3 linked regions of the Methylobacillus flagellatus KT genome follow. The protein of the gene in region 1 binds, or shares a complex with, the protein of each later gene. Links are inferred from orthologs where the notes say so. Each region holds a gene or a part of one and is shown in the gene's direction. Other genes may lie near its edges. The genes, in order: tsaD, tsaE and tsaB.

Region 1 (4,622 bases):
AGCCCATGCAGTATCGCCACGGGCTTGGCATCGGGACTTTCCAGTGCAAGTTTAACAACTTGGCGCACCATCTCATCTTCATCGGTAGAGCCAGTCATCCATTGCTGATCGCCTTCCTGCACCAAATGCGGGCGCATGATAGCCATCAGCGTAAATCTGCGTTGTAATGACATCGTAACGCGTGCCTGCTTGGGAGCAGACCGTGTCTGCTGGCGATTAGTTTCCGGCAATTTGACCATACGACGCATTTCATCACTCGAGATATCCGCCAGCTCCGCTATGCGCTTACGCAATAACAATGCCAGTCGCGGCGCTTGTATCTGCTTTAGGATGGGCTCTGCCTCGTTAAGGAACTGTACCTTGTCTTCCTGCGATTGCAGGCGATTATTAGCACTCAGCTCCTGAATAAGATATTGCGACAAGGGCATTGCCTGTGCCATTAAGTCCTCAAACGCTTGTTTGCCAAATTCGCGCACATAGCTATCCGGATCATGCTGAGCCGGCAAGAATAAAAAGCTAAGCCGCAGCCCATCCTTGAGCACAGGCAATGCATTCATTGCAGCACGCCAGGCTGCGCCCCGGCCTGCGCTATCTCCATCAAAGCAAAACACAATCTCATCCGTCTGGCGCATGAGCTTGGCGATATGAGCCGGTGTCGTAGCCGTACCCAGGGCAGCCACCGCATAATCGATGCCATATTGCGCCAGCGCCACGACATCCATGTACCCTTCGACCACTAGCGCACGGCCTGCTTCGCGAATGGCACGTCGCGCCAGGAAAAGGCCATAAAGCTCTTGCCCTTTCTGAAATAAGGGGGTTTCTGGCGAATTCAAGTACTTCGCCCCAGCATCAGCACTCTCCAGCACCCTGCCACCGAAACCGATGACCTGCCCCTTCTGGCCATGAATAGGAAACATGATACGGTCGCGGAAACGGTCATAGCAGCGCCCCTGCTCATTCTCAATCACCAACCCGGCTGTTTGCAGCACTTCGTGCCGGTAATCCGCAAACACGGCCTGCAGATTCTGCCAGCCCGCAGGCGCATAACCAATCTGGAAGCGGCCAGCCACTTGACCACTCAAGCCGCGCCCCTTGAGATACTCGATGGCACGCGGCGACTTCTTCAGCTCCGCCCTGTAATAATCCGCCGCTTGCTGCATCACTTCCTGCAAGCCGGGGATTACCTTTGCTCGTACCACATCTTCAGGCCGCGACTCCTGGGGCACGATCATGCCAACCGATTTGGCCAGCTCGTGCACCGCCTCGACAAAGCTGATTCCCTGGTACTCCATGACAAAGCCAATGGCGGAGCCATGCGCACCGCAACCAAAACAATGATAGAACTGCTTGGTCGGACTGACGGTGAAAGAAGGGGATTTCTCGTTATGAAATGGGCAACAGGCGGAGTAATTGGCCCCTGCCTTCTTCAAGGGGACGCTGCGGTCAATCACATCCACAATATCGACGCGATTAAGCAGCTCTTGAATGAAGGAATCAGGAATCATGAATGAAAATAATAGCCTAAACCCAAACTGAATCCAAAAGCAAAAAAGGAGCTTGCAGCTCCTTTTTCAACATCGTCAAGCTTCAGTTCACGCAGCAAGTTTGGACTTGATCAATCCTGAAATCTTGCCCATATCGGCACGCCCCACCACTTTGGGCTTGATCGCAGCCATTACCTTGCTCATATCCTTGATGCTGGCAGCGCCGGTTTCAGCAATCACATCATCCAGGATGGCATTCACCTCTTCCTCGGACAATGCTTCAGGCAAATAGGTTTTCAGCACGGTCACTTCAAACTTCTCTACATCCGCCAGATCATGCCGGTTGGCAGCCTCATACTGAGCGATCGAGTCTCTACGCTGCTTGAGCATCTTCTCGATCGCCTCAATCACCTGGCCATCATCCAGCTCGATACGCTCATCCACCTCGCGCTGCTTGATCGCCGCCTGTAAAAGACGAATAGCCCCGAGGCGCGCACTATCCTTTGCACGCATCGCGGCTTTCATATCCTCGGCGATTCTCGCCTTAATTGTCACAGCAACCCTACCTTAGGCTTAGTAAAGCTTGGTAGGCAGAGTCTGGCTGCGGATACGGCGGTAGTGACGCTTAACAGCAGCAGCAGCCTTACGCTTGCGCTCCCATGTAGGCTTTTCATAGTACTCACGAGCGCGCAAGTCGGTCAGAAGGCCAGTTTTTTCAATCATGCGCTTGAAACGGCGCAGAGCCACATCAAACGGCTCGTTCTCTTTTACACGTACGCTAGACATTTAAATCACTTTACCTTTGAGAAAGGGTGAAAAAGTTTGCTATTCTAGCGCCTCATTATTGATTTATCAACATTATCCTGAAACTTATGTTAATTCTTGGCATTGAATCTTCCTGCGATGAAACCGGCCTAGCCTTGTACGACACGGAACGAGGCTTGCTCGCCCATGCATTGCACTCCCAGATCGACATGCATGCCGCATACGGCGGCGTGGTGCCAGAATTAGCTTCCCGCGACCATATTCGCCGGACATTACCACTGACCCAGCATGTATTGGAGCAAGCAGGAAAATCATTGGCCGACCTGGATGGCATCGCCTACACCCAGGGGCCTGGCCTCTCGGGCGCCCTGCTGGTCGGCACCAGCATTGCCGAATCCCTGGCATTCAGCCTCGACCTTCCGACCATCGGCGTCCACCATCTCGAAGGCCATTTACTCGCCCCGTTGCTTGAGCCCGATCCACCGGCATTTCCATTCGTAGCCTTGTTGGTATCAGGCGGACATACCCAACTTATGCGCGTGTCCGCGATCGGCGACTATGAGTTGCTGGGCGACACCCTGGACGATGCCGCCGGGGAAGCGTTCGACAAAACCGCCAAGCTGCTCGGCCTCAGCTACCCCGGCGGCCCCGCGGTTTCGAGGCTGGCAAACCAGGGACAGCCCGGTGCCTGTCAATTGCCTCGCCCCATGCTGAACAGCGGGGACCTCAATTTCAGCTTCAGCGGCCTCAAGACGGCGGTGCTCACACTGGTCAACCAATATGGCGACGCACTCGACGAAACTGCGCGCGCCAATATTGCCTACGAATTTCAGGAAGCCGTCACGGAAGTACTCACCAAGAAATGCATGGCCGCCCTGCGCAACACCGGTTTAAATCAATTAATCGTCTCGGGCGGAGTAGGCGCCAATGCCCGGCTGCGCGAACGCCTCAATATGGCAGCCAAGCGCAGGCAATACCAAGTGCATTATCCGAGGCTGGAATTCTGTACCGACAATGGCGCCATGATCGCATTTGCTGGCGCCATGCGCATGCAACACGCCAAGCAAGGCAACCACAGCTTCACCGTGCGGCCGCGCTGGGACCTGGCGGAACTGAACAAGCCGTAAAAAACGCGCTTAGCGCACTCAGGACTTCTTGCCGAATCCAGCCTCACTGCCATCCAGCAATTTGCGAATATTGCTGCGGTGGCGCCAGATCAACAATAACGACAGCACAAACACGACAATGATGTAGCCAATCTGTGGCAGCAGGAGCCAGGCAAAACCAGGTGCCAAGGCTGCGGCAGTCAACGCGGCCAATGATGAAAAACGCGTCAATGCAAATACCACAATCCAGCTCAGCAAGGCTAGGCCTGCCAACAGCGGGGAGAATGCCAGCAATACGCCTAATGCGGTTGCCACACCCTTGCCGCCCTTGAAGCGGTAGAACACCGGATACAAGTGCCCCAGGAATACCGCCACTGCAACCCAGCACACCACCCCCACCGGCAGCGCATAGTATTGTGCAAGCCAAACCGGCAGCCAGCCCTTGGCCGCATCCCCCAGTAATGTCAGCAAGGCAGCCAGCTTCTTGCCGCTGCGCAATACGTTAGTCGCACCGGGATTTCCCGAGCCGACGGTACGTGGATCCGGCAGGCCGAAGGCTTTGCTCACCAAGATACCGAAAGAAATTGAGCCGAGCAGGTAGGCGGCGATGACGAAAACTGCGTTATTCATAAGGATTGGATTAAAATTGCGTTGCCGTATTCTATCAGCCCTCAAGCCCTAAAGCAGGATCCCGCCCATATGGATATTATTTTTCTCAGCGAAGTCAAGGTACAAACCCATCTCGGCGTGCCCGACTGGGAACGCCTCGCAGCGCAAACGATCATCCTTGACATTGAAATTGCCATGCCCGACAGCAGCTCCTGCCAGACCGACGACATCAGCGACACCATCGATTACGGCGTAGTCGTCTCGCGCATTCGAGAAACACTGGCAGAGCGCTCATTCAAGCTGGTCGAAGCACTGGCAGAACATGTCTGCCAACTCATCATGCATGAATTCGGTGCCCCCTGGGTCAAGCTGCGCGTCGCCAAACCTGGCATATTGCCTGGGCTGAAAGCGTTGGGAGTGGTGATAGAGCGGGGAGAAAAACTGCCTCATGGCAACCATCCATGAACAACCAGGACTGCCTGCGGCTTTACACAGACAACAAACACCCAATACCGGATCGCGTGATCCACTAAGTATTTAAATGTATCTGTAGCATCCGCTGCCTAATGACAGCGGACATGGATTTTGGTCGCCAATACATCATTCAGGCCGCGGTTATCATCCTCGTGGATGATGTTGTTGATGCAATCGCTTCAAG
Region 2 (10,625 bases), 1.0 Mb from region 1 along the record:
ACAAAGCGGGCCTGGTTGACGTTGGAGGCGACAGAAGCGTCGATGGTGGGGCCTTTGCTCGGCCAGCCTATTTCACCGATGACGATCTTCTTGCGCGGATATTTGTCGAGGAGTTCGTGATAGCGCTCTAGCGCATAATCCACGGCTTTTTCAGCAGGCAATCCCTCATGGTAGGGCAACAGGTGCACCGTGATAAAGTCGACGTGCTTGACCAATTGTGGATAGCGTAACCAGACGTGCCATGGTTCGGCAGTGGACACCGGCACGCGCGAAGTGCGGCGCGCTTCTTCGAGGTAGCCGATCATTTCCTCGGGGGTCAGGTCGCCACGCAGGATGGCCTCGTTGCCGACGATGATGCGTTCGATATTGGGATATAGCGCTGTTCTGGCCAGCAAGGCTTCCAGTTCGCGCTGGTTATCCTCGTGAACAGGCCCCAGCCAGGCGCCTGCCGTCACCTTGAGCCCGAGGCGGGCAGCAAGTGCGGTCGTTTCCGGATTCTCCAGTGCGCCGTAGATGCGGATGCGGTTGGTGTACTTCTTGAGCAGCTCCAGGTCTTTCAATATTTCTGTTGTGCTGGGATATTTGCGCTCCTGGGGGCTCTGCCCGATCTGGTAGCCGCTGTAAGCGAAGCCATTCACGATGGGCGGGGCATCGATCAGCGGTAACGCGCGGTTGATGACTTCCCATATGGCGAAGTGGAGTAGCGTGACTGTCAGGGCAATCACCAGGGCTTTGGTATATTTGTTGATAAATTTCATATCGTAATCTTTTGGTGTTGAGCGATTGGTGCCAAGGAACTCCTCAAGCCCTAGCTTCCTTGCGCGGCCAGCTTGCATATGCCAGCAATCCGATGACGCCAAGCCATAAGACCGCGTGCGTGTTCAGCGGCTCCAGCACTAGGCAAGTCAATGCCGCAACCAACGCAATGATGTTGATTCTGCGGTATCGGCCAAACGTGGTGCGCTGCAGCAGGCCCAGCAACACCAAGCCGATGGCATATTGCAATGCTGGCAGTGCGTAGAGCGGCAAAGGGAAGTTGCGGTATCGGCCGTCCATCATGTAAATGATATGTCCAAGCATGGGGTGCAGTTCGACATCTCTCGGGATGAAGCTCATTTTCGGGATCAGCAGGAAGCTGGTGACCATGCCGGCAAACACCAGCACGAACAACAGGCTGTGCGCCAGCTTGTTTGGCCCGCGTGTGATCATGGATGGCAGGTTGAGCAGGGCAACGACGCCCACTAGGCTGATGCCTGCCAGCACGATCCACTCCATCAGATCACGGCTGGCAGCGAGTAGGTAGCCCCATTGTAAGTAGGCGGTGGCCCCGGTCAGAATGCCGAGCGAACCCATCGCCAGCAGCGCGGGCAGCCTGCGTTCCTTGTGTGCCAGCGTCAAAATGATGAAGGCGGCCAAGCCCGCCAATGACCAGATGAATGGCTGAATGCCATCACGGCGTTCAGCCACCGGCCCCGTGAATTCAAACTTGCGCTCCAGCTCGGTATTGTAAAGCCCCCAATAGCCACCGACAGTGCCTTCGAGTGCACGTTTCCATGGCTGGTCGATGGCCTCGATCAGGTTATAGTTCCAACTCTTGTCATGGGCAACCTGCACGAATTGACGCAGATAGGATGCCTGATTGACCAGGCTGGGCACGGAAGCGTTGCGGTGTTTGCCAACCGAGGGCCAACCTGTTTCCCCGATGAACACCGGTTTGGAGAACGTCTTGCCCATGGTGTCCATGACGAATTCTGCATGGTGGATTGCATGATCCAGGCTTTGCGGGTCATCTTCCCAGTAGGGGAGGATATGCACAGTAATATAGTCTACGGCCTGCTCGAGGCGGGGATGCTTGAGCCAGAACTCCCAGACATCCGCATAGGTGATGGGGACCTCGGTGCTTGCCTGGGCCTGTTGCAGGTAGGCAAGCATGACATCCTCGGTCTGCTCCTTGCGCAGCAGCACCTCATTGCCAATGATCAAACCCTTGACCGTGTTCGGATAACGATTGGCTAGCGCGATGGCCAGCTCGACCTCCCTGTCATTTTCGAGTTTGACATAGCCTATCCATGCCCCCAACAGCACCTTCATTCCCAGCTTGTCGGCTGCCTCAGGTACGTAGTCCAGCCCTTGGTTGACAGAGTAGGTGCGGACGCAGTCGAAGCGCTCGGATAATAGGCGCAGATCGCTTTCTATCCTGGATTTTTCAACGACAGTTGTAGCAATGAAAGGTGTCTCGCCCTTGCCATAATATGGCGCATAGGACACACAATTGAGCTTGCCGCTCGCGGAAAGCTCGGGTTCGGGCAGTGCAACCGGCTGGTTTTGCTGCCAGAACCAGTGGGCCAGCAATGCAATGAGCAAAAAATTGAAAATACTGTATCGCCACAAGGCTGCAGTTTTTAGCATGATTTGGATTGAAAGTAGTTGGTATTGTTTGTGAGCCGAACAGCTGTGTTGGATCTACGCCTTAGCGACGGCCTATATTAAAGCACCTGACCTGCAAATACAAAAATGTGGTTTGTTTGGGACCTGATCGGCATGAGATTAGTTGCATGGGCAGCCTGGGGAAGTATTTCCCCAGGCTTGCAGAGATGCCATATATACGCGTTACAATAGCCCGCTATTGTCACAATAATCAGAGTCCTTCGGATGAAAAAAGTAATCATCATCTCAGCCATGCTGGCTTTTCCAAGCCTGGCTCAAGCAAAACCTGCTTTTACCGGTGTCAATTACACCGGCCTCTACGAATGCAAGGGGGAGAACTCCTCTATCGGCGCTTATGATGTCCTGGTCGCCTTGCGACTCAACCGCGTGAGTAGCCATGGCAAGTTTGGCGCCTATTACTATGAAACTGAAACCGTGAACTCCACCGTCTATCACGGTCAGGCGGTCGTCATCGGCAACCGCATGGCGATCAGCTTCAATATCCGTGACAAGAAAAACAATGTCGACCACAGCAAGGGCTTGGCTACGATCAAGAAAATAGGCAAAGACCGATGGAGCTTCCGCAAGGAGTATTTCGAGCCCGACAATAGTGGCGGCAGCTATGGCACTGAAGATTGCGTCATGAAGGTGCTGACGGCCGAAGAAAAGGAAGCCCTGGAGAAGAAGAGCCAGGACAAAACACCTCCCAAGCCTGCGGCCACTACGCCGCGCAGCAGTAAGACACAATAATGAAACAGGCCCGCAAGGGCCTGTTTTGCTTAAACAAATTTCCGACATAATCAGCCAGAGAGCAATTGGCTGGCTTTTGTCGGCTCAATGTTCATCTCCTGCAGCATCTCGGCAAAGACGGAGCTGGAAAATACTTCATATTCGACAGGGCGAGCCCGTCGGATTGGGTCTGTATCATCTGCGCTAGGTAGCCCGGGATGACACATCAGGGCGCACAGGCGTTTTACTCTGGTTTCTGTGACTGCGATGGTCAGCCATGCCCTCAGCTGTTTTTGGTAGGTAGCTGCGTTGCTATCAAACCCATAGACGCCTAGTAAGGTGTCCGTAACGGCAAATCCGCGTCTCAATGCTTGCTTACGCATTGCCTGACTTCCCAGTGCTAAAATCACTCTGCCTTTGACACCGTCATACGCGGAATGCGAAATCCTGATCCAGGGTAATTTGTCGGCATAGCGGGATTGCAGCTCCGCCAGCAATACATCGCGCACTTGGGGCAGCTGGTGCACATGCTGGTGGCCGTCGACATAATCCGGGGCGCTGTTCATTTCCTGCTCGAAAGCGTCCAATTGTTGCCTAATCATGGTTTTTAGCTGCTCAGGATCCAGACTTCTCAGCAAGCTCCGTATGACCAATTGCGGATGCGGGTATCGCGTGGGCCTGGAATAAGCGGTGAAATCCAGATGCAGGCCGATGTCTGCCTGTTCCCTAATTGCGGAAGTAATGGATGTGGCTGCTTCACGCCAGCGCGGGCTGAGGCTCAGGCATGAGGTGGCGGTTAAACGTCTCATGCGGATAAGATCTAGGATGCCTTGGTCGATGGCTGCTCCTTGGGCATAATCGTCCGCACTGATGATCAACGGGGTGACCATTTCAAATTCCTTCCTTGAATGCCCAGAAACGGCTCAGCAAGTAGGTCGATACGGCCACGACCACCATTACGGCCGCCAAGGCCAGCCAAAAGGGAAGCTGGCTGAAGTGTAGCAGGCTGAGTAGCATGAGCTGGTTGCTGGCAAACCCGGCACAGGCCACTAGCAGGAATCGGGGCAGGGCATTTCCGTGCGTATTGGCGCTTCCAGCAAACGATAAGGCATGATGGCCAATATAACTTATCGGGAAAGCCAGAAGGAAGGCGAGGAAGTTTGCCAGGCCAGGACTGAACCCAAACCAGCCCTCGAGAACAACCGCGCTGAGGTAGTGCATGAGCGCAGCCGCGGCCCCGACAATGCTAAACCACGAAATCGACCTGGCGTACGCGCGAGCGCTCATAGCTGCGACTCCTTCCCCTGGTAAGAGGCAGAGACTTCGGCGACGATATAGGGGGGACGCCCCTTCACCTCATCGTAAATGCGCGCGATGTACTCGCCTAAAATGCCGATGAACAGCAGTTGCACCCCGGAAAAGAACATCAGGCTGGCCACTACAGTGGGCCAACCTGGGATGGATTCGTGGAAGAACATTTTTTCCAGGATCACCCAGATGCCGTAAATAAAGGCCAGCAAGGCCAGCAGCCCGCCGACCGCGCTCGCCAGGCGCAACGGGATGACCGAGAAGCTGGTGATGCCAGTCCAGGCCAGCTGTATGAGCTTGAGGCGGGAAAAGGTGCTGACGCCATGGCTGCGTGGGAGCGGAGTGTAAGGAATGCCGATGGATTTATAGCCGACCCAGGCGTACATTCCCTTCATGAAACGGTTGCGCTCGGGCAGCTTGCGCAGTGCGTTCACGACATTGCGATTCATGAGGCGGAAATCCCCGGCATCGCGCGGGATGGTAATGCGCTCGCCCAATGTCATGATTTCATAGAATAGCTTTGAGCCCCAGCGCTTGAAGCCTGATTCTATATGCCGGTTCTGGCGTACGGCATAGACCATGTCATATCCTGCGCGCCATTTCTCCAGCATCTCGCTGATCAGGGCGGGGGAGTGCTGCCCATCGGCATCCATGCAGATCACGATGTCGCCGCTTGCATATTCTAGCCCGGCGGTAATCGCGTATTCCTTGCCGAAATTGCGCGAGAAGCGTACCAGCGTGGTGCGCAAGTACGCAGGCAGGCCACGCACGATATCGGCGGTCTTGTCGCGGCTGCCGTCGTCGATGACGACGATGTCCCAATGCGGGCTCAGGGTGGCGAGCTGGTTAGCAATGTTCTCCACGGTCGAGGTGATTGCCGAGGATTCATTGAAGGCGGGCACGATCACGCTGATGTGGGGATTGGACTGGCTACGGTCTGTTGTCATCTATATGCCCTCAAGTTTCAATGGCAGGTGGGTTCAATGAGTGGTAACAGGAATACGGGGCTTGCGCTGGTGTGCCAGAAGCTGGCGTCTGTCCTTGACTACGGCAAGGACGACGCCCATGCGTTCCACCTCGCCGATGATGTTGCCCTTCATGACATCATCGCATCCCATATTAGTCGTGGACAGATAGAAATCCGCCGCTTCCCAGTTCTTGGTGACGCTGAAGCGTTGGTCAAGGTAGGCGGTTCCCTGAATATTTTCGGCACAGACTGCGACCAGGTAGGGCACGATATTGCCGTCAGCGTCGCGCTTGGGCTTGGACGATATTTCCTTTTCCAATATGTCGGCTGCCTCGCGCAGGCTGCTGGACCAGTAATCGCCTTCCCATTCCTCTTCAGCCTCGGCCATGGTGCCGGCCAGGTTGTTGTAGTAGATATATTCATAGGGATGAAGGCGCCACAGCGTAGTTACCGTCAACAGGCATAGCGCGGCGCAGGCAATGCCTAGCCCCCGGCGTACGCGCGGCCATCTGTGCAGTGCATCCCAGCTCAAGGAGAGCCCCAAACCTGCCAATACCGCGATCGGCGGCACGACGAAGGTGAAATGCCGGATGCCGTTGTAGAGCGCAGGCTTGTCGATGACATTGAACATGATCGGAAACAGCGCGGCGATGAGCACCGCCAGCCAAGGGAGGAGCTTGCCGCGATGGGCGGACAGCTTGTCCAGGTGCAGTGCCGCGACCGCCGCCAGGCCAGCCAGTCCGAGCAGGAAGACTTCAGGCAGGCGCACCAGCAGGTAGGCGGGCAGGTAATAGCGCGGCACGTCGCCTATTGGCATCACCCTGCCGTCCATGATGGTAAGCATATTGAATGCGAAGTGCGAGAACGACTTGGCCGCCAGCAGGGGGTGGTCTGGCGACATCACGCCCCAAGGCCAGAAAACCGCCATGAGGATAAAGGCGGCGATTCCCGTGGGCACCAGACGGATCAGGCTATTCAGCCAATAACTTACGCGGGCTTTCCAGCTCGTCGCATTGACTAACCCGGCTAGGCCCAGCAGCAAAAGCAGGTAAATCACGGCAAATGCGCCGCCGATGCGTAGTCCCAATGCGCAACCAACCGCGATGCCGAGTTTGACCGACAGTCTGAGCGGCGGGCGCGGCAGTGTTTCTATGACCAGCATGGTGTAATACAGGGCCCAGGTCATGCAGGTGGCGAAAGGCACGTCCTTGGTATGGGTGAACATCACACCGGACCAGGCACCCGTGATGGCCAGCAGCAGTACCGTGAAAAAGCCGGCGCGCTCGTCACCTAGCCGCCGCGCGATCTTATAGGCCGCGACAATACCTGCTAGGCCGAATAGGGCCGACAGCAGGTGCCGCATATCCCATACCCAGATCGGAAGGATGTGCTCTAGCAAGGCTGCGATTAGGTCGAACAAGCCGCCGTAGAGGAAGAGATTGCGGTATTCGAATGCGGACTTGTCGGTGAAGCCGGAACTATAGAAATCCAGCAACAGGCGGCCATAGATATGCTGGACCTCTTCGTCGTTACTGATGCCGTGCTGGAAGAAAGTGAAGGCAATAAAAAGGCCCAGGGCTGCAAACAGCGCTAGGCTCAAGCGGCGAAACACGAGAGGCGTGAACATGTGCCGGTCTTTATCGGATTTGGAGCGGCGATTATACAATCGGCCCGGATTTTTTAGTATGGCTAGATAAATAAATTTCTGCCGTGGTTTTATCGCTTTTTTTTATGCTGGTTCAATGCCCAAGCCACGTGTTCACGGACCAGTTCGGAAGGGTGGTTGCGCCGGTGCTCGAGTGCCTCGATCACCTCGGGGGTCGTGGCGGCATTGCCTAGTCCCACGGCAAGGTTACGCAGCCATTGGATATGGCCAATGCGGTAAATGGCGCTGCCTGCCATTTTTTCATTGAAGGTGACCTCGTCCCATTTGAACAGCTCCACCAGGCTGATATTGTCCAGGCCATGACGGACATGGAAATCATCCTGTTGCGTAACTTGGGCGAAACGATTCCAGGGACAAGTCAACTGGCAGTCGTCGCAGCCGTACACGCGGTTGCCGATTAACGGTCGTAGGTGTTCGGGGATGCTGTCCTTGAGCTCGATGGTGAGGTAGGAGATGCAGCGCCTGGCATCCACCTGGTAAGGCGCGATGATTGCCTGCGTCGGGCAAACGTCGATACAGGCGGTGCATTTGCCGCAATGGCCAGAGATGGGTTTATCGATGGGCAATGGCAGGTCGGTGTAGATTTCACCGAGAAAAAACCACGAGCCGGCATTCCTCGATAGCAACAGGGTATGCTTCCCACGCCAGCCCAGGCCAGCTTTCTGCGCCAGCTCGACCTCCAGCACCGGTGCACTGTCGGTGAATACCCGGTAGCCGAATTCCCCCACCTGCTGCGCGATCATGTCGCTGAGCTTCTGCAGGCGGTTGCGCAGCACTTTGTGGTAGTCGCGCCCCAATGCGTAGCGCGAAATGAAGGCCAGGCGCGAGTCCTGCATGACCACTTCGCTGTCGCGCGCGTTGGGCGGCATGTAATCCATGCGGGCTGATATGATGCGGATGGTGCCGGGGACCAATTCCGCCGGCCGGGTGCGTTTGTCGCCGTGTTTTGCCATATAATCCATGGCACCATGAAACCCCTGGGCGATCCATTCCCTGTGGTGCGGCTCGGCGGCGGACAGGTCGGTATCGGTGATGCCGATCTGGCTGAACCCCAGCGTCACCCCCCAGCGCTTGATATCTTCCGCGAGGGATTCCCAGTTGTTTAAAGTTTGAGGCATATGAGTGAGAATTTTACACTGGCATTGGCCGATGAGGCAGCCACGCTGGCATTGGGCGCCAAGTTCGCCCACGTGCTGGCGCCAGGGATGACGGTATACCTGCATGGCGATTTGGGCGCGGGCAAGACGACGCTGGTGCGGGGTCTGCTGCGAGCACTGGGCCATGCGGGCAAAGTGAAGAGCCCGACCTACACATTGGTTGAACCTTATACGGTTTCTAGATTACACTTATATCACTTTGATTTATACAGATTTGTTGATCCGGAAGAATGGGACGCTGCCGGATTCAGGGATTATTTCAACCCAGAGTCCCTATGCCTGGTCGAATGGCCGGAAAAGGCCCGGGAGCTGTTGCCTGCGCCTGACATCGATGTCCGCCTCCAGCCCGAAGGGCAGGGCAGGCGGGCCATAGTTAGCGCCAATACTGATTCAGGAAAGCAATGCCTCAAAAAACTCAACGTTGTATTCTAATCTGCCTGCTGGGCTGGATATTTGCCTTGGGGCTGCTGCCTGCCCATGCTGCCAGTAGTATCCAGGTTTCAGCAGCACGGGTCTGGCCTGCCGAGGACTATACCCGCATTACGCTGGAGACCAGCAAGCCGGTCAGCCACAACATGGTCATGCTGAAAGACCCTGAGCGCCTCGTGCTGGACTTGGACAATGTCGAGCTCGGCACCGTGCTCAAGGCACTGGGTGAAAAAATCGATCCTAACGACCCCTATATCCGGCAGGTGCGCGTAGGTAATTTCAAGCCCGGCACTGTGCGCATCGTGGTCGACCTCAAGGCCGAAATCAAGCCGCAAGTATTTACCTTGGCACCTGCCGGGGAGTACAAGGACAGGCTGGTGGTGGACATTTATCCAGCCCAGGATCCCCTGATGGCCATGCTGGAACAGCGGGGCAAGCCGGAAAATGCCCAGGCACCCTTGCCTGGGCTCCAGGTGGCGCCGGAATCCCCGACGATTGCCGATGTCACCCCTGATCTTGCCCCAGGTGCCCCTACCGCGGATAAGCCTTCTGCGGTGATTGCCCCTCCCAGCAATAAGAAGCCCGAGGCACGCATCATCACCATTGCGATCGATGCCGGCCATGGAGGAGAAGACCCGGGCGCCAAGGGCGCCAGGGGGTCCTACGAGAAGAATGTGACCTTGGCCATCGCGAAGAAGCTGAAAGCCGCCGTTGATGCCGAGCCCAATATGCGTGGGGTACTGACCCGCGACGGCGATTACTTCATTCCCCTGCATGGCCGGGTAGTCAAGGCCAGAAAGATGAATGCAGACTTGTTCGTCTCCATTCATGCGGATGCGGCATTGAGCGCGCAGGCGAAGGGTTCTTCTGTGTTTGCCTTGTCGGAGACAGGCGCTACCAGTGCTATGGCGCGGTTGCTGGCACAGCGTGAGAATGAATCAGACTTGATCGGGGGGGTGAGCTTGAGCGTGAAAGATCCCAACCTGGCCCGCACCCTGCTTGATTTGTCGCAGACTGCAACTATCAATGACAGCCTCAGGCTGGGCAAGCTGGTACTGGACCATATGGGCACCATCAATACCTTGCACAAGCGCCATGTCGAGCAGGCCGGGTTCGCGGTGCTGAAATCCCCGGACATCCCTTCCATCCTGGTCGAAACCGCTTTCATCACCAATCCCGAGGAAGAGCGCAAACTCAATGACAGCGCCCATCAGGACAAGTTGGTGAGCTCCATCCTTTCAGGCATCAAGAAATATTTCGCGGCGAATCCGCCCTTGTCCAAAACCAGAATGGTAGAAAAATAAACATGCAAATCAGTTTTTTCGGTGCTGCCGGGACAGTGACGGGTTCCAAGCACTTGGTGACCAGCGGCAATCGGCGTGTGCTTGTCGATTGCGGATTGTTCCAGGGGTTGAAGGTATTGCGCCTGAAGAATTGGGCCAGGTTCCCGATCGATCCGGCCACCATAGATGCCGTGGTGCTGACCCATGCGCATATCGACCATACCGGATACCTGCCGTTGCTCGTCAGGCAAGGTTTCCGCGGCAAGGTTTACTGCAGCGAGGTGACCTTGTCGCTATGTCAGCTGCTGTTGCGGGATTCCGCACACTTGCAGGAAGAAGAGGCACGCTATGCCAATAAACGCGGCTATTCCAAACACAAACCTGCTTTGCCGCTCTATACCAAGGAAGATGCCGAAGCTGCATTGGAGCACCTGGTTCCGTTGCCAGTGGGCCGCGATGTGCAAATCCTGGACGGCATCACAGTCAAGCTGCAGCTTGCAGGACATATCCTGGGTGCGTGCACGGTGCTACTGAAGGATGAGCAGACCTCCATCCTGTTCTCGGGCGACCTGGGGCGCATGGAAGACCCTCTGCTGTTTCCTCCTGCACCACCCGAGGCGGCGGATTATCTGGTGGTGGAGTCGACCTACGGCAACCGA
Region 3 (10,634 bases), 2.1 Mb from region 1 along the record:
CTCTCACAATGAGTACCTCACGACTATCAAGGATTGCACGGTGCTGCCTGAGGCCACCGCGGCATTGGAAAAGGCCGTACGCGATTTTCGCTTGATTTTTGCTTACGAGGGCGCGCGCCTGCCGGTGCAGAAAGCCCTGGCCTTGCGCAACTTCGAGGCCGCCTATGCGACGATGCAGGAAAAGCTCGTTGACCTGGCGAAAATCCTGGAAACCCAGGCAGAGCGCGATCCCGCCGTCGACAATTGCTGGCAGCGCGCGCTTGCGTTGCAGGCTTTGCTGCAACGCTGGCATGACGCTACCGATGCCAATCTGGTGCGCTGGGTAGAGGTGTTCAGCCAATCGGTGCAGCTTCATGCCACCCCGCTTTCCGTAGCCGAAGGCTTCAGTAAGCAGCTTAACGCTCAACCCAGAGCTTGGATTTTTACGTCCGCGACATTGGCAGTCAAAAGCGATTTCAGCCACTACCTTTCCCAGATGGGCCTACAGGATGCCGCTACTGGACATTGGGACAGCCCGTTCGAGTACGGGCGGCAAGCCTTGCTCTATGTGCCGCAGGGCATGCCCGAGCCCAATAGCGCAGGGTATGTGGCCTCCGTCGCCGCCATGGCCTTACCGGTGATCAAGGCCAGTCGTGGGCGGGCGTTCGTGCTCTGCACCAGCTTGCGCGCAATGCGTGAATTGCACGCGCTGCTCAAGGATGCCTTTGCTGCCGAAGGTCTGGAATACCCGTTGCTGATGCAGGGCGATACGGCACGCAGCGAGTTGCTTGAGCGTTTCCGCCGGCTCGGCAATGCCGTGCTGGTGGGTTCGCAGAGCTTCTGGGAAGGGGTGGACGTGCGCGGCGAAGCACTGTCTGCTGTGATCATCGACAAGCTGCCGTTTGCTCCGCCCGATGACCCGGTGCTGGCGGCACGCATCGACAAGATGAATGCCGAGGGCAAGAACGCCTTCATGGAATACCAGTTGCCTTATGCCGTGATTACGCTCAAACAGGGTGCGGGGCGCCTGATCCGCGATGAACGCGACCGCGGTGTGCTGATGATCTGCGACCCGAGGCTGATCAGCAAGCCTTACGGGCGCCGCATCTGGCAGAGCCTGCCGCCGATGCGGCGGACGCGCAATGTGGAAGATGTAGTAGAATTCTTCGCTTCTTCCCCACCTGATCCGGCATGAAACTCCTTGCACTAGATACTTCTACGGAATACCTGTCGCTGGCCTTGCTGCTCGATGGCAAGCTGGCCGAGCGCGAGCTGCTGGCAGGCCAGTCCCATTCCCAGCGTATCCTGCCATTGCTGCGCGAGCTGCTGGACGAAACGGGCCTGTCGCTGCGCGACCTGGACGGCATCGCCTTTGGTGCCGGCCCCGGCTCGTTCACGGGCTTGCGCATCGCTTGTGGCGTCGCCCAGGGGCTGGCTTTTGGGGCAGGGCTACCCGTCATCGGCGTGAGTACCTTGCTGGCACTGGCCGAGGATGCCCAGGGCGCTGACAGGGTGATCGCCTGCCTTGATGCGCGCATGGGAGAGGTCTACCACGCTGCATATGAGAAAACAGCTACAGGTTGGCAGGAGGTTATTGCTGCCGGGCTGTATGCGCCGGATATGGTGCCGGATATCGGGGGCGACGGCTGGACCGGGACAGGCAGCGGCTGGAAGGCTTATGCGCAAGCGCTGGAGCAGCGCTATGGCCGCCAGCTGGCGCAGTGTATTCCTCAAGCCTATCCGCGTGCTGCGGCGATTGCGCGGCTGGCATTGCCCGGTTTTGCAGCTGCTCAGGGGCGCCCGGCCAGCGAAGCCGCCCCCATCTATATCCGCAACAAGGTCGCGCTGACCACGCGCGAGCGCGAAGCCAGGGCGGCCAGTGCATGAACGCCGTACTGAAGCCCGAAACCAGTTTGCGGCCCATGCAGGCGGCAGACCTGGATGCGGTGTCGAGAATAGAGCCGACGATTTATCCCTACCCCTGGACCCGGGGCAATTTCAAAGATTCCTTGAACGCCGGTCATCGCTGCTGGGTATATGAGCGCGATGGAGAAGTAATCGGCTATGCCGTCATGATGATGGTGCTGGATGAGGCGCATCTGCTGAATATCAGCATTGCGGCGCCCTGGCAGGGTAAAGGCTATGGGCGCAGTCTGCTGGCCCACATGATGGATGTTGGCCGCCAACATGGCGCTCTTCATATGTTTCTGGAAGTGCGTCCTTCCAACCAGGCGGCACTGAAGCTTTATGAAAGTATGGGCTTCAATGAAATGGCGATCCGCCGCGGGTATTATCCTGCGCCAAATGGTCGCGAAGATGCCGTGCTGATGGGTGCTGCATTGTGAAGAGGGCGACATGGGCCTGAGTCGTGAAGATATATTGCGCGAACTGGAGTTGCTGCCAGTCTGGCACTTGCGTAACCCGATTGTCTTGCCGACTGCAGCTCAGCCGCAGGACGGACGACAAGCAGCCACTGCGGTGGATCCCGGGCCAACTGGCGCCGAAGGGAATGCTCCTGCCGGCATGGAGTGCAGTGAGTCGTTGCAGCTTCAGACGCCTGAGCCGGTTGAGGCATCGCTAGCGCCGATGGCGGTTCAAGCCGAGCCAGCGTGCGAGGCCGATAGTCATGAGGCTGGCGCTATCCAGCCCGATCCGGAATATTTCGAAGCCATGCAGACATGGCCGGAGTTCGGTGAAAGCGTCGTACCACCATTGATTGAAGAGGTCTCTGCCCCGCAGGGCGACAGGCGTACTGCCATCATGGCCATGGATTGGCAAGCCTTGCAGCAGAGTGTATCGGAATGCGAAGCGTGCGACCTCGCACAGAAACGTACTCAGACGGTGTTCGGTATTGGCGACCCCAATGCGGAATGGTTGTTCGTCGGCGAGGCGCCCGGGGCCGAGGAAGACCGGTGGGGCGAGCCATTCGTCGGCCCGGCCGGGCAGTTGCTCGACAATATGTTGGCTGCCATTGCGTTGAAGCGTGGTGAGAATGTCTACATTGCCAATGTCCTGAAATGCCGTCCGCCCGCCAATCGTGATCCGCAGGGCGAAGAGGTGGTGAAATGCGACCCTTACCTCAAGCGCCAGGTGGAGCTGATCAAGCCGAAGCTGATCGTCGCACTGGGAAAGTTTGCAGCGCAGTCGCTGCTTGCCAGCGACAAGAGCATTGCAGGGTTACGCGGTGCATTGCATGACTTTCACGGCGTGCCGGTGATAGTGACGTATCATCCAGCCTACCTCCTGAGAAACCTGGCAGACAAGGCCAAGGCCTGGGATGACTTGTGTTTTGCGAGAGAAACCATGCAGCACTTGAAATCGGCGGCGTCATCCCCATCTCAGCGCTAGTCGATGTAGTGGCGGATTGCCGCCTGCGTGTGGAGCGGCCAACAGAATTTTTCCGGCGCCAGTGATTGTCTCCATATGATTGCCTTCGCCAGGATGTCTGGCTGCATCGTTGTGCCGGGTTTTGTTTGTTGCTCTCGCATACAATGAAAATGAATGAATTGAATTGACTCTTGAAATGAAGGGATTGAACATGCAAAAAATCTGGTTGAAGTTCGTTGCCGTACTCATGGTGCTGACCTTGAGCGGCTGTGGTTATAACACTTTCCAGAGCCTGGATGAGCAAGTCAAGGCGGACTGGTCCGAAGTATTGAATCAATATCAGCGTCGTGCTGACCTGGTACCTAACCTGGTGAATACCGTCAAGGGGTATGCAGCGCATGAGCAAGAAGTGCTGGCGCAAGTGACCGAGGCGCGCTCCAGAGTAGGCAGCATTCAGGCAACGCCGGAATTGCTGAACGATGAACAGGCATTTGCGCGGTTCCAGGAAGCACAAAATCAGATGACGTCTGCGCTTTCCCGCCTGATGGCCATTGCCGAAAACTATCCTCAGCTCAAGGCTGATGCCAACTTCCGCGACTTGCAGGCGCAATTGGAAGGTACTGAGAATCGTGTGGCCGTGGCGCGTAACCGCTATATCAAGTCGGTGCAGGCTTATAACACGGCTGTCCGGCAATTTCCCAACAACATGACCGCCAAGCTGTTCGGCTACCAGCCCAAGCCCAACTTCTCGGTTGAGAACGAGAGCGAGCTTTCCAAGGCTCCCGCCGTCAGCTTCGATAAATAACGAGGTCGCGCATTGGTTCAGAGCAAACACATCTTTGCCAGACTGCTTGCCCCGCTCTTGTGGCTATGGCTGGCGGTCGCCGGGATGGTTCATGCCGATGAAGTGGCCGTGCCCACGCTGACGGCGAGAGTCACGGACCTCACCGGCACTTTGAGCCAGCAGGAGCTGGCTGCGCTTGAGAACAGGCTTGCACAATTCGAGCGGGAAAAAGGTAGCCAGATTGCTGTGCTGCTGGTGCCGACCACGGGCCAGGAGGCGATAGAGCAATATTCCATGCGCGTGGTAGAAGCCTGGAAGCTTGGGCGAGGTAAGGTCGATGATGGCGTCTTGGTGCTGGTGGCCAAGGATGACCGCAAGATGCGCATCGAGGTGGGCTATGGACTGGAAGGCGCTATTCCCGACGTGATTGCCAAGCGCATTGTCTCCGACGTGATGGCGCCTGCGTTCCGTCAAGGGGATTTCTACGGCGGCATCGATGCGGCGCTGGGATATATCACGCGCCTGATTGCCGGCGAAGGCTTGCCCGCTCCGCCCAAACAACGTCCGCAAGGCGGTAGCGGTGGTTTCGGCGAAATGCTGCCTCTGCTGCTGTTTGGTGGGTTGATTCTGGGGGGCGTGTTGCGCGCCATATTCGGTAACTTCCTTGGCAGTGCCATCAATGGCGGCCTGGTCGGCGGCGCGGTGGTGCTTTTCGGCGGCGGATTATTGTTTGCCGCAGCGCTTGGTTTCGTCGCGTTCTTCATCACCATGGTGGGTTCTGCCATGGGAGGCGTACCGATTGTCGGTGGGTTTGGCGGTGGCCGTGGCGGCTGGGGCGGTGGATTCTCCGGCGGCGGCGGTGGCTTTGGAGGAGGAGGCGCCTCGGGCGACTGGTAAGACATGAAAAAGCGAAATACATTCATGCGATTGCTGGCGCATGTGTTCAATACCCCGTGGCATGTGCGTCGGCACTTTCCTGCCGCTGCATTGCAGCGTATCGAGCAGGCAATTTCTGCAAGCGAGAAAACCCATAGTGGTGAAATCCGCTTTGTCGTCGAGGGAGACTTGCACCCCCTGGCGATATTGCGCGGTGTGACGCCGCGTCAGCGGGCGATCGAGCTGTTCTCGCAACTAGGAATATGGGACACCGAGCAGAACAACGGTGTGCTGATATACCTGCTAATGGCCGATCATGATGTCGAAATATTGGCTGACCGTGGCATCAATCGTCATCTGGGCCAACAAGGCTGGGAAAGCATCGTCAAGGTCATGCAGGAAAAGTTCCGTCAGGGGCGGTTTGAGGAAGGCGTGATCTACGCCATCACAGAGATCGGCAAATCCTTGCAGCAACATTTCCCTGCCACCTCAGAGGCCAGGAACGAGCTCTGCAACAAGCCTGTGGTCTTGTAGTCGGGCTTGGAGTAACCCGGCTGGCACCAGGACCACCCAGCCTAGGCAAAATCCAGCAGGGGGCTGGCAGCTAAAACATTGGCCAGATTACCCATAGAGTTCGGCGGCAGCGTCATGGGGGCGCTGCCGACGGTGTTGCCTTTCAGGTGTAGTTGAGCACTTCGCCGCGCAATGTGTAGCTGGCGACGCGGCAGGCCTCCACGATAGGACGCCAGGCGCGACCATATATCTCGCTGCAGGGGACATGATCGATATTATGTTTCATGTCGGCAGGCTCAGGCGCCAGCAGGTTGTTAGCAGCCTCGATTTGCGAGAAGATGATCATGACTTGCTCGACGGCGGTAATGGTGCCGAGGTTGTGCAGTGGAATGGCATGCAGGGCCTTTTCAAGGCGACCTAGCTTACTGCGGTTGAAGTCGCGCATTTGCCGGGTTTCACTTTTTAGTGGATTGCTGCGCAACTGTTCGATATTGTGTAGTGTCAGATAAATATCATAGGCAATTTTGTGGGTGACCGACATCAGCCGCTTGGAATAGCCACGCTGTTCCATGCTGCGGCGACGGGTGTCTACATAATTTTGCCAGGCAGAAATACCGATGGCGGCGAAGATGGCAACGACGGAGCCAATAGCCTGAACCCAGGCGGCCCATTCAGATGATGTGAGTGTTGTCATAGTGGTACGGCGTCAATCTCTCTGTGATGTACATGGGCGCATGGACTATGTCATGCGGTCATAAGGGTATAACAGTTTTTTGTTGTTGTGTGAGTGCCCATAAAAAACGGCAGGAACATCCGGCTGGTGCTTTTATGGGGAGTGGGCGGACAGAGGCCAAAAGTCGAGGCCGCCAACATGCCGATCTCAGATTTTGTCACGGTATGTCGTTATATCAAATGGATACCATCCATGGAAGGATAATGAAATGAAAGCCTTGTTTAGAGGTAATGTCATCAAAGGCATGAGGCTGGTCGGTGTATACGACGACGAGGACCAGCCTGTCATCGAGCAGTATCTGGACCAGCTTGATGGCCCTGTTACTGACAACGATGAAAAGCTGTTTCATCAATTCGTCGATCTCATCCCGTCTTCCCAGGCAGAACAATACGGCGATATTCCTCCTCAGTCCCGCGTGATTCTGGTGTCGGGCAGCCTGACGCGAGGCATCGTGGCGCGCGGCCCTTTCCCGGCACGCTCAATTGCGCTTGGGTATGCGGTCAACCTCAGCTTCGGCCAGATGACAAATTACTATGTTGTCGATCAGGAGCCCGAGTACATGCCGCTACGGGATAAGCTTTACAGTCTGGTGGAAAAAAAGACGGCTGCCGTTGCCTAGATCCGTGCACGACGGCTGACGCGCCGCACGTTTCCCGATAAAATCCGCAGCATCCGAAATTTTCGAAGAAACGAACAATATGCGCGCGTCACAGTTTTTCCTCGCCACACAGAAAGAAGCCCCACAGGAAGCGGAGCTTGCCAGCCACAAGCTCATGCTGCGCGCTGGCTTGATCAAGCGACTGGGTTCCGGCTTGTATAGCTGGATGCCACTCGGCCTGCGTGTACTACGCAAGGTGGAAACCATTGTGCGCGAAGAGATGAACCGCGCCGGCGCGCTGGAGTTGCTTATGCCAGCCGTCCAGCCCAAGGAACTCTGGGAAGAAACCGGCCGCTGGGCAGTATTTGGGCCGCAAATGCTGAAGATTCGCGACCGTCACGAGCGTGATTTCTGTTTCGGGCCTACGCATGAAGAAGTGATCACCGATATCGCGCGTCGCGAAATCCGCTCCTACAAGCAGTTACCGCTCAATTTCTACCAGATACAGACCAAGTTCCGCGATGAAATCCGTCCACGCTTCGGTGTCATGCGCGCACGCGAATTCGTGATGAAGGATGGCTACTCCTTCCATACCAGCCTGGAGTCGCTGCAACAGACCTACGACACCATGTACCAGGCCTACAGCAATATATTCAACCGCCTGGGCTTGAAGTTTCGTGCCGTGCGTGCGGATACGGGGGCCATTGGCGGTGATGGTTCGCACGAGTTCCACGTATTGGCGGATTCGGGAGAGGATGCGCTGGCCTATTGCGAGCACTCCGACTTTGCCGCCAATGTGGAGCTGGCGGAGGCATTGGCGCCTGAGCATCCCAGGGGCGAGCCGAAAGAACCCCTGCGCGAGGTGGATACCCCAAAGCAGACCACGTGCGAAGACGTGGCGGCATTGCTGGGCATCAGTCTGCAGCAGACCGTGAAGTCGATTGCCGTCGTGGCAACGGACGAGGCGGGCAATAGCCAGTTCTACCTGCTGTTGCTGCGCGGCGACCATGCGTTGAATGAGGTCAAGGCCGCCAAGGTGCCCGGCCTGTCAAGTTTTCGCTTTGCTTCCGAGCTGGAAATCCGCGAATACCTGGGCTGCCCTCCGGGCTTTATCGGACCGGTGGGTGTTTCCACCCAGGTCAATGTGGTCGCAGACCGCAGCGTGGCCGTCATGAGCGATTTCGTCTGCGGCGCCAACAAGCCCAAACTCCACTTGGCTGGTGTCAATTTTGGCCGCGATTTGCCGGAGCCGATGATAGTGGCGGATATCCGCAATGTGGTCGAAGGTGACCCCAGTCCTGATGGAAAAGGTTGCATCAGCCTATGCCGTGGTATAGAGGTCGGGCATATCTTCCAGTTGCGAACCAAGTATACGGAAGCCATGGAAGCGACTTACCTTGATGAAAATGGCCAGAAGCAGTTCATGGAAATGGGCTGTTATGGCATTGGCGTATCGCGCATCGTCGGTGCTGCGATCGAGCAGGGCAACGACGAGCGCGGCATTATCTTCCCCGCAGCCATGGCGCCGTTCTCGGTGGCGATTGCGCCGATCGGCTATGACAAGAGCGAGGCTGTGCAATCTGCGGCCCATGCGTTGTATGATGAGCTGTCCGCGCTGGGCATCGATGTACTGCTGGATGATCGCGGCGAGCGTCCAGGCGTCATGTTTGCCGACCTGGAGCTGATCGGCATCCCGCACCGCATTGTCATCGGCGACCGCGGCCTGAAAGAGGGCCAGGTAGAATACCAGGCACGTACTGCTGCCAGTGCCGAGACCGTTGCATTGGCGGATATCGTGTCCATAGTCAGGCAGGCACTCTAGTGCAGCGGGCTGGCTTACTGTTGTTCGCCAGCCTGTGGTGCGCCAGCATGCCGGCGGATGCCGGCGCGCAGAAGGAAGAGCCATTGTCCAATAGCGTACGGGCGATGATGCAGCGCTCAATCAGCGACAGCGCCGCGCCGCGCCTGGCTGCTGCCAGCCCTGAAGAAGGGGAGGCCTGGCTGCAGGCCATGTCCAAGAGATTGCAAAAGCGGATTCCAGACATGCGGATGCGGGAGGAGTTTCTCCGAACCGTGCATTACGAGGCGACGCGGGCCGGGCTAGATCCGCAGCTGGTTCTGGCATTGATCCACGTCGAAAGCGCATTCAACAAGTATGCAGTGTCGTCGGCCGGCGCGCGCGGCTATATGCAGGTGATGCCGTTCTGGGTCAAGGCCATCGGCGCCAGCGACCACAACCTGTTTCACATGCGCCTGAACCTGCGGTATGGCTGCACCATCCTGCGGCATTATCTCGATATTGAGAAGGGCGACCTCTTCCGTGCCCTCGGCCGCTACAACGGTAGCCTGGGCAAGCCGGAATATCCCAACCTTGTCCTCAATGCCTGGCGCAAGTCCTGGGCCTATCAGGCGCCTGCCGTGACGGCAGCGGCATTGAATTAGGCGGACATGGCGGTAGCTTCTGGTCGCCAGCAGCGGTTGCTGGTCTATATTTCCGGCCATGGATACGGGCATGTGGCGCAGGTCGCTCCCGTGCTCAACCAGTTGGCGCGGGGTCAGCCCAACCTGGCGCTGGTGGTTTGCAGCATGGTGGCCGAAAGTTTTCTGCGCTCGCGCATTCATGCACCGTTTAATTATGAGCGGCGCGGCGCTGATTTCGGCATGCTGATGCACTCGGCGCTCGAAGTGGACGTGGCAGCCAGTATCGCAGCCTACCTGGACTTCCATGCAGACTGGGGCGCAAGGGTGGAGGCCGAGGCTGCATGGATTGCCGGGCAGCAGGCCGATGCCGTGCTCAGCAATGTCGCCTATTTGCCGTTGGCGGCGGCCTCGTCGCTTGGCATCCCTGCCTTGGCTATGTGTTCGCTGAACTGGGCGGACATTCTCCAACACTATGTTGCCGACCCTATCCTTGACCCTGTGCAGCAACAAATGCGCGCTGCCTATGCCAGCGCGCGCGGTTTCCTACGCATTGAGCCTGCCATGAAGATGCCGTGGCTGGATTGCCATGCGGTGGGGCCGGTTGCTGATATTGCCATGGATAGCCGCACTGATATCCTGCAGGCTACAGGTCTGGAGGAAGGCAGGCAATACAAGCTGGTTTTGGTCGGTATGGGCGGGATCAGTATGCAGGTGAACCCTGCCCATTTCCCGAGACTGCCCCATGTACATTGGTTATTGCCGCAAGCCTGGATGCAGGGCATCGAGCGGGCGGACTTTCATGCGCAGGAGCCGTTGCAGATGCATTTCTCTACATTGCTCGCAAGCAGCGACCTCGTACTGACGAAGCCTGGTTATGGCACATTCGTTGAGGCGGCCTGCCATGGCGTTCCCGTGCTGTATGTGCCGCGGGACGGTTGGCCGGAGCAGGATTGCCTCGTCTCGTGGTTGAGCTCGCATGGCCGGTGCTTGCAGGTGAGCGCAAAGCAGCTGGCGAGCGGAGATATTGCCGATAGCCTGCTGGCAATGCTTAATGCATCGCGGCCTGGGCGGGTAATGCCGCGCGGCAACCGCGAAGCTGCCGAGTGGATTGCGCTGCAACTTGGCCTCGGCTCCCTGGAAAGCATCCATGGCAGGAACGGTGGGCGCGGCTAGTAGCGCAGTCCGCCGGATATAAGCGCCTTGCCTGACCCAATACACTGACCCAATACACCATGGCCTGGCTTCAGGGCTCGTGTGTGCAGTGGCGCTACGCGCTTTCGCCCTCTCTCAATCCTGCCGCTCGATCAGCATTGCGTCGCCGTAGCTAAAGAAGCGGTAGCGCGCAGTCACGGCATGGGCATATGCGTTCCGAATATGCTCTACTCCGGCAAAGGCAGAAACCA

Evidence for each region.
Region 2: the proteins of tsaD (region 1) and tsaE are in contact, whole or in part, in a crystal structure (PDB 6N9A), measured with the Thermotoga maritima proteins. The link is inferred for Methylobacillus flagellatus KT from one-to-one orthologs. Residues at the interface, in WP_004082750.1 of Thermotoga maritima: Cys10, Asp11, Arg49, His50, Leu82, Gly84, Gly135, Gly136, Glu154, Thr155, Leu156, Asp157, Asp158, Ser159, Glu162, Asp165, Lys166, Arg169, Leu170, Tyr175, Lys213, Thr214, Leu217, Tyr218, Gln221, Arg222, Asn324; in WP_004082108.1 of Thermotoga maritima: Leu37, Gly38, Lys46, Lys57, Val59, Lys60, Ser61, Thr63, Phe64, Thr65, Leu66, Met67, Val69, Pro71, Tyr82, Arg83, Leu84, Asp86, Asp88, Phe89, Asp93, Ile128, Asp130, Glu131, Arg134.
Region 3: the proteins of tsaD (region 1) and tsaB are in contact, whole or in part, in a solved structure (PDB 4WQ4), measured with the Escherichia coli proteins. The link is inferred for Methylobacillus flagellatus KT from one-to-one orthologs.

Annotation. Positions count from the first base shown.
Region 1 is NC_007947.1:2,481,436-2,486,057, forward strand. What follows is about bases 1,382-4,366. They hold tsaD (tRNA (adenosine(37)-N6)-threonylcarbamoyltransferase complex transferase subunit TsaD), read left to right. Parts: upstream 1,382-2,356; coding sequence 2,357-3,376; downstream 3,377-4,366. Other genes in these bases: dnaG (DNA primase), read right to left, coding at 1,382-1,505; MFLA_RS11875 (GatB/YqeY domain-containing protein), read right to left, coding at 1,593-2,039; rpsU (30S ribosomal protein S21), read right to left, coding at 2,058-2,270; plsY (glycerol-3-phosphate 1-O-acyltransferase PlsY), read right to left, coding at 3,395-3,985; folB (dihydroneopterin aldolase), read left to right, coding at 4,055-4,366. In the rest of the region: more of dnaG, read right to left, coding at 1-1,381; more of folB, read left to right, coding at 4,367-4,429; site-specific tyrosine recombinase XerD, read right to left, coding at 4,583-4,622.
Region 2 is NC_007947.1:1,468,989-1,479,613, forward strand. The notes cover bases 6,960-9,950. They hold tsaE (tRNA (adenosine(37)-N6)-threonylcarbamoyltransferase complex ATPase subunit type 1 TsaE), read left to right. Parts: upstream 6,960-8,215; coding sequence 8,216-8,686; downstream 8,687-9,950. Other genes in these bases: MFLA_RS07045 (ArnT family glycosyltransferase), read right to left, coding at 6,960-7,058; queG (tRNA epoxyqueuosine(34) reductase QueG), read right to left, coding at 7,148-8,215; MFLA_RS07060 (N-acetylmuramoyl-L-alanine amidase), read left to right, coding at 8,656-9,950. In the rest of the region: MFLA_RS07015 (glycosyltransferase), read right to left, coding at 1-758; MFLA_RS07020 (beta-1,6-glucan synthase), read right to left, coding at 802-2,409; MFLA_RS07025 (hypothetical protein), read left to right, coding at 2,653-3,177; MFLA_RS07030 (ChbG/HpnK family deacetylase), read right to left, coding at 3,228-4,046; MFLA_RS07035 (GtrA family protein), read right to left, coding at 4,048-4,443; MFLA_RS07040 (glycosyltransferase family 2 protein), read right to left, coding at 4,440-5,411; more of MFLA_RS07045, read right to left, coding at 5,445-6,959; more of MFLA_RS07060, read left to right, coding at 9,951-9,987; MFLA_RS07065 (MBL fold metallo-hydrolase RNA specificity domain-containing protein), read left to right, coding at 9,990-10,625. UniProt on the Escherichia coli protein: Required for the formation of a threonylcarbamoyl group on adenosine at position 37 (t(6)A37) in tRNAs that read codons beginning with adenine.
Region 3 is NC_007947.1:418,790-429,423, forward strand. The notes cover bases 19-3,018. They hold tsaB (tRNA (adenosine(37)-N6)-threonylcarbamoyltransferase complex dimerization subunit type 1 TsaB), read left to right. Parts: upstream 19-1,170; coding sequence 1,171-1,866; downstream 1,867-3,018. Other genes in these bases: MFLA_RS02110 (ATP-dependent DNA helicase), read left to right, coding at 19-1,174; rimI (ribosomal protein S18-alanine N-acetyltransferase), read left to right, coding at 1,863-2,324; MFLA_RS15030 (uracil-DNA glycosylase), read left to right, coding at 2,335-3,018. Outside these bases: more of MFLA_RS02110, read left to right, coding at 1-18; more of MFLA_RS15030, read left to right, coding at 3,019-3,327; MFLA_RS02130 (LemA family protein), read left to right, coding at 3,518-4,111; MFLA_RS02135 (TPM domain-containing protein), read left to right, coding at 4,124-4,987; MFLA_RS02140 (TPM domain-containing protein), read left to right, coding at 4,991-5,500; MFLA_RS02145 (hypothetical protein), read right to left, coding at 5,643-6,173; MFLA_RS02150 (hypothetical protein), read left to right, coding at 6,421-6,831; MFLA_RS02155 (proline--tRNA ligase), read left to right, coding at 6,911-8,632; MFLA_RS02160 (lytic transglycosylase domain-containing protein), read left to right, coding at 8,680-9,252; MFLA_RS02165 (glycosyltransferase), read left to right, coding at 9,259-10,404; tRNA preQ1(34) S-adenosylmethionine ribosyltransferase-isomerase QueA, read right to left, coding at 10,519-10,634. UniProt on the Escherichia coli protein: Required for the formation of a threonylcarbamoyl group on adenosine at position 37 (t(6)A37) in tRNAs that read codons beginning with adenine.